DNA from 2 places in the Thalassotalea castellviae genome. Region 2 is predicted to be linked to the other one. Evidence: predicted binding sites of a transcription regulator. Region 2 holds the regulator's gene; the other holds the start of a gene.
The links. The regulator FliA, encoded in region 2, starts transcription of late flagellar genes. The targets are predictions, from matches to a motif close to CTAAAGNTNNNNNNNNNNNNGCCGATA.
Positions count from the first base shown of each region.

Region 1: RM573_RS06020 (DUF3530 family protein) is a predicted target of FliA. The motif match lies at 2,144-2,170, and genes of this name have one in related genera.

Region 1 covers NZ_JAVRIF010000002.1:522,021-525,444, reverse strand. Annotated here, with positions in the region: gene djlA (co-chaperone DjlA) at 1-372, shown strand, start outside; gene RM573_RS06025 (lipid-binding SYLF domain-containing protein) at 482-1,030, shown strand; gene RM573_RS06020 (DUF3530 family protein) at 1,122-2,105, opposite strand; gene rluA (bifunctional tRNA pseudouridine(32) synthase/23S rRNA pseudouridine(746) synthase RluA) at 2,239-2,871, opposite strand; gene rapA (RNA polymerase-associated protein RapA) at 2,955-3,424, opposite strand, start outside.
Region 2 covers NZ_JAVRIF010000002.1:160,919-164,342, reverse strand. Annotated here, with positions in the region: gene flhF (flagellar biosynthesis GTPase FlhF) at 1-816, shown strand, start outside; gene RM573_RS04440 (MinD/ParA family protein) at 859-1,701, shown strand; gene RM573_RS04435 (RNA polymerase sigma factor FliA) at 1,720-2,439, shown strand; gene cheY (chemotaxis response regulator CheY) at 2,503-2,886, shown strand; gene RM573_RS04425 (protein phosphatase CheZ) at 2,917-3,424, shown strand, end outside.

The DNA.
Region 1 (3,424 bases), 360 kb from region 2:
TTTGCCGATGGTGATTTAGATATCGCTGAGCGAGAAGCGTTACACCGTATCGCCAAAATTTTAGGCTTTTCAGTTCATCAGTTAGACCAATTATTAGAGATGATCATCGCTGGTGCTAATTTTCATCAACAAAGTGCTAAAGGTCCTGCTACGACACAACAGTTAGATAATGCTTATAAGTTATTAGGGGTGAATAAATCTAGTACAAGTCAAGAAATCAAAAAAGCTTATCGTAAATTGATGGCACAACATCACCCAGATAAATTAGTTGCGAAGGGGTTACCGCCAGAAATGATGGATGTTGCTAAACAAAAAACACAGGATATTCAAGCCGCTTATGAAATGGTTACTGCAATCAAGAAAGGAAGTTAACGATATTCAACTAAACTTATAAATTATTGAGCAGGGCCTCAGGTGTTTTTACTGAGCAGTTGAAGTTGTATTTTGAATATTAGAGTTTATTTCACGTAAGGAAAGTTTAATGAAAAAATATTTAATAGTTATGATCTGCGCATTGATATCGTTGAATGTGCTCGCGGATAAACAAGCTGATCGACAAGAAGTGCTTGATATGAGTAAAGACGTATTAGCCAAACTTTATCAAGAAGAGCCGAGCGTAAAAGAAAAAATAGCGGAGGCAAAAGGCTATGCTGTGTTTTCAAATATTGGTGTTAATTTAGTCTTTTTTTCTGCTGGAGGCGGTAGTGGAGTCGTACATGATAATCAATCAGGTAAGAATACATATATGAATATGGGCTCTGCAGGCATTGGAATAGGCTTTGGAGTAAAAGACTTTAGTGCCGTGTTTATTTTCCATACTCGCGATGCCTTAAATGACTTTATTGAATACGGCTGGGATTTTTCAGGTCAAGCGGATGTTGCTGCAAAATCAGGTAAAAAAGGCGCAGAAGGGAGTAAAGCTGTCACTGTGGTAAACGGCGTGTCAATTTATCAAATGACCGAGAATGGATTAGCGTTACAAGCCACTTTACAAGGGACAAAATATTGGGTTGATTCTGATCTTAATTAATTTTCACTTCGTTCTGAAAACGTCATTTCCAATCAAGACTCATTACCCAAAGCGTTTATTTAAATAAACGCTTTTTTGTACAGGATTAAACTTACCAGCCAATTGATTTTAGCCAGCCGTTAATTGCTTTAATTAGCGGCATTGAAGGGTAATAGCCGGTACGGGTATTGTAAATTTTCATTTGTCTAAAATTAGACTTTAATTCTTGGTTGACGAATTTTTTTCTTAATTTTAGGCTGCTGTCAACTAAGTGGTTATCAGCTTTTAGGTATAAATCCAGTACAGGTAGTTCTAATAAGGATAAGCTTTTAGCTGAGCTAATATTCGTTTGCGTATCATTTAAATGTGCACTTAACATAATTAATGCTGTTGGCTGTTCAGCTAATTCTTCTTGAAAAATATTGAGTAATAATGCAGCGTGGTGTCCCTCGGCGACAATAACTATAATTCCGGGATAACTTTTTGCCTTTGTCATCACGGCGGATACTAGGTTCGCAAGTTGCTGCTGATATTCTGTGAGAATCTTGTTGTTGTCTTCTTCTCTTGCTGTTTGACTGATTGCCTGCGATGGATAATTGTTGGGCTTGTTGGGGGGCAAAATACTGATAGTAGTCCAACCTTGATCCGGTAAATTATTTCTTAAAGCATTTAATGCTTTTGGACTCGCGGCGGTTTGTTGCCAATCAGGTAATAAAATCATCACGCCTTTATTGCTGATCGCATTATTGGTATTTACCAAAGTGATATGGTCATTTGGCCCCACCAACATTGGTTGAATAATTTCAGCAGGTAAGTAATGTTCGAGGTCATTTTTTTTATTGATAAAGGTATCAATAGGAGCGCTGATATCAATATTACTTCTTAGCGCTTTTTTAGTGGCTGATGCTGTTTCATCTTCCGTTTCGCTTGTTGAAGCTTCTTCTTGCTTGTCTTGTGTTGTTTCTTTCGGCTGTGTTGTTTGTTCGGCGGTTTTATTGTCGTTATTTTCTGCTTGCACGGCAGCGGCAAGATTAGTCATCGGCAATAAAAAGCAGACAAAAATTACTGTGATTAACCGTAATGAATGACGAGTCACAACTGTCCTATAAAAATTATTAAACATATTGAAATTTATATCGGCCATTTTGCCATTTTCTCCATTAGATTATCTTTAGTCGATAGAATCAAATGGTTTTTAGGGGTAGTTTTAAAAACTATTTGTAAGAAAATCAATTGAATGGGCAAGTGGCGTTAAAGGTAATGGTTTGCTTTGTCACAGGATGCATTATTGTTAACCACTGTGCGTGAAGTTGTAACCTTGGACTAATAGTAAGCGCCTTATCATGGGCATAAAGTCGATCACCTAAAATCGGATGACCTAAAGACAGCATATGTACTCGTAATTGATGAGAACGACCCGTTACAGGGGTTAACTCAACTAAGGTTGAATTTTCTTGATACGATAAAACCCGATAATGGGTTAGAGATTTTTTACCGTGTTGATGATCAACTTTTTGTTTCGGGCGATTCGGCCAATCACAAATTAACGGTTGATCGACTGAGCCTGTTTGGTTTTCTACTTTACCGTATACTCGAGCGATATATGACTTTTGGGTCTGGCGCTTTTCAAATTGACGACTGATCTCAACATGTGCCGGTTTATTTAATGCCATTAAAATAATACCGGAAGTTGCCATATCTAAACGGTGAACGATTGTGGCGGTTGGTAATATTGTTTGGACACGATTTTGTAAGCAATCTTTATGTTCAGCTAAACGGCCAGGAACCGTAAGTAGGCCGCTTGGTTTATTTAACACCACTATATCGTCATCTTGATAAACTATATCAAGATAAGGCGTCATCGGTGGGCGATAAATAAAATCAGGATTTGCGGCCAATCTCTACTCTCTTATTATATTAATTGAATAAGCTGGGTTGTCAGTTACTAGTTACTGACAACCACCAAACGAATCGCTTCAAACTTTAACTGTGCTTTATGAATATAATTGGTTAATTCACTTTGCTGAACTTTAATAAAGTCTATTTCTTCTTGGCGAACACTTGGATTAATCGCCTTTAACGCGGTAAGTCGAGAATATTCTTGTTCAAGCTTATCTTGCATACTTATTTGGGCTCTGGCCTGTATCGCCGCAACTTGTTGCTCGGCATGCTTTTCTGCTTTCGCAACTAGTGGAGCAACTTGATCTTTTAACGCTTTTACTAACTGTAACGAGACTTGTTTTTTAACTGGACTCAGTTGTTGATCTAAAATAGCTTCACTGACTTTATCAGCTAAGTCATTGCCATTTTTATCGACTAATACGCGAATTGGCGTCACGGGTAAATAGCGATTCAATTGCAATTCACTAGGGGCAATAGCTTCTATGGTAAAAATACACTCTAAAAAGAAGGTGC
Region 2 (3,424 bases):
GCCTTGATGGTCAACCGTTTATTAAATATTGGCATTAATGATCAAGTTGCGGATCAAATCTCAAGCGCAATTCCTGTTCACAATAATGAAGAACAAGCTTGGGAGACGGCGAAAGAATTATTAGCTCAACAATTAAACACCACTAACAATGATATTATTCATCGTGGTGGCGTGGTTTCATTAGTGGGACCTACCGGGGTGGGTAAAACCACCACTATCGCTAAATTAGCGGCAAGATTTGCTCAAATTCATGGCGCGGACAAAGTGGCTATGATCTCAACAGACAGTTATCGAATTGCCGGTTTTGAACAACTTTCTACTTACGGACGTATTATTGGTTGCCAAGTAAAGCTAGCTAAAGATGCAAAAGCGTTAGATACTCTATTAGAGCAATATGCTGATAAAAAACTAGTTTTAATTGATACTGCAGGAATGGGGCAACGAGATATGCGTCTTTCTGAACATTTAACCGCATTAATGGCAAATTCTCGTGTTAGAATTCGTAATTATTTAGTGCTGGCTGCGAATACGCAACAGCGTGTAATGCAAGAAAATGTGGAACGATTTAAAAAAGTACCATTAGCGGGTGCTATTTATACTAAACTTGATGAAAGTCTAAGTATTGGCGAAATCATTGCAACTTCTATTCAAAATGGATTAGCAATAGGTTATCTTACTGATGGACAAAGAGTTCCTGAAGATATTAAAGTTGCAAATGCTGAAAAGTTAGTTACGCTTGCAGATAGATTAGCAACAAAAGTAAATTGCCAAAATTCATGGCGGCCAATGCCAACAAGTCATGCAGTGAGTATGTAAACAATATCGACGCAGATATTGAGCAAAATAGAGAAAAAATTAATGATAGATCAGGCGAGTGGCTTACGAAAAATGCAAGAAAATCATCAAATAAAAGTCATAGCAGTTTCTGGTGGTAAAGGTGGGGTAGGCAAAACCAATGTTTCATTAAATACGTCAATTGCCATGGCGCAATTGGGGAAAAGGGTTTTAGTCTTAGATGCTGATTTAGGCCTCGCCAATGTCGATGTAATGCTAGGTTTAAGAGTTCAACGTAATCTCTCACATGTATTATCAGGTGAATGTGAGCTTGATGATATTATTTTAAAAGGCCCTGCTGGAATCAATATTATTCCTGCTACCTCGGGCACTCAATCTATGGTGGATTTAACCCCGTCAGAACACGCTGGTTTAATTCGTGCTTTTAGTGATATGCGAACGCAATTTGACGTGTTAGTTGTTGATACCGCAGCAGGTATATCAGATATGGTGCTAAGTTTTACTCGTGCCGCACAAGATGTATTATTGGTGGTGTGTGATGAACCAACGTCAATCACTGACTGTTACGCATTAATGAAACTACTTAGTCGTGATCACGATGTCTTTAAATTTAAAGTTGTGGCAAATATGGTGAGAAGTCCAAAAGAAGGCCAACAACTTTTTGCTAAACTTTCCAAGGTATCTGACCGATTTTTAGATGTCGCTTTGGATTTAGTTGGCGTAATCCCTTTCGATGAAAATATTAGAAAATCAGTAAGAAAGCAGCAAGCAATTGTTGAGGCGTTTCCAGACTCACCTGCCGCTAAAGCCTTTAAAGCATTAGCGAGTAAAATTACTAAATGGCCAATTCCCCATCATCCATCTGGCCATCTTGAATTTTTCATTGAGCAGTTATTAGAAAACTAGTCAAAAGAGTAGACTACTTTGGTAAAAGCTAATACTTATAATGTTCACATTGATAAAAGCGCATTGCTTGAACAGCATACCGTTTTAGTCAAACGTATTGCCTATCACTTATTGGCAAGACTCCCCTCTAGTGTCATCGTTGATGACCTTATTCAGTCAGGCATGATTGGCTTACTTGAAGCGGCAAATAATTTCGATTCTAGCAAAGGCGCAAGCTTTGAAACTTTCGCTGGTATACGGATCCGCGGTGCCATGTTAGATGAAATACGCCGCGGTGACTGGACTCCTCGTTCGGTTCATAAAAATAGCCGAATGGTGAGTGAAGCGATAAAAGCATTAGAAGCACAACTTGGTCGTGATGTAACAGATATTGAAGTTGCTGAAAAACTTGATATTTCGCTCAATGAGTACCATCATATTCTTAGTGAGGTAAGTTCGGGTAAAATAATAGGAATTGATGACCTCGGCGTGAGTGAAGATGTCATTCAATCATTTGAAGATAAAAACAATCATGACCCCTATGAGGACATAGAACAAATTATCTTTAAAAAAGCGCTTTCTGAATGCATTACTACTTTACCCGAGAGAGAAGCTTTAGTACTGTCACTATACTATGATGAAGAATTGAATTTACGCGAAATTGGCCAAGTTCTCGATGTGAGTGAATCAAGAGTTAGTCAAATTCATAGTCAAGCATTACATAGATTAAAAGCTCGTATGCAATCTTGGCAAAGTTAAGTACAATATATACCAGTAGTTTTTTAGATTTAAAAATTTTGAATGATCTCCCTGGAGGGTGCCTTGGATAAAAATATGAAAGTGCTTGTTGTTGATGATTTTTCAACAATGAGACGTATAGTTAAAAATTTATTGCGTGATTTAGGGTTCACTAACATTCAAGAAGCTGATGATGGTAGTACTGCATTACCTATGCTTAAAGAAGGTGAATTTGATTTTGTAGTAACTGATTGGAACATGCCTGGAATGCAAGGTATAGACCTTCTCAAAGCGATTCGCGCTGATGAAAAGTTACTTCATATACCTGTATTGATGGTAACCGCTGAAGCGAAAAAAGAGCAGATTGTTATGGCAGCCCAAGCGGGTGTTAATGGCTATATTGTTAAACCATTTACCGCAGCAACGTTAAAAACTAAGCTTGATAAAATTTTTGAACGCTTAGGATAATTGGCACTCTCTGTCAGGTAAGGATGTTGCATGAGTAAAGATAATGGTGTGCATGTTTCTTTGGAACAAGCGAAAATGCTTGTTGAATACATAGAAACAGGGCAGCAAGATAAAGCGGACGACTTAATCGCTGAAATTCAGAATCCTATCAACACTGAATTATTTGCTGAAATAGGCAAGTTAACGCGACAACTTCATGATTCTCTTATGAATTTTCAAGTTGATTCTCGCTTGAACGATCTTGCTAATGCTGATATTCCAGATGCTAAAGAGCGACTAAATTACGTTATTACTCGCACAGAAGAAGCGGCTAATAAAACGATGGATGCCGTAGAATCAATCTTTCCGGTCGTTGATAATATTCAAGCGCAAGTTAAAGCAGTGAACCCGCTCTGGGATAAATTAATGAACAATGATTTATCGGTGACCGAGTTTAAAGTGCTATGTAAAGACATAGATGCGTTATTGAAAACGACAGACCGCGATACTGCACATATGCATGCATTGATGACCGATGTATTAATGGCGCAAGATTTCC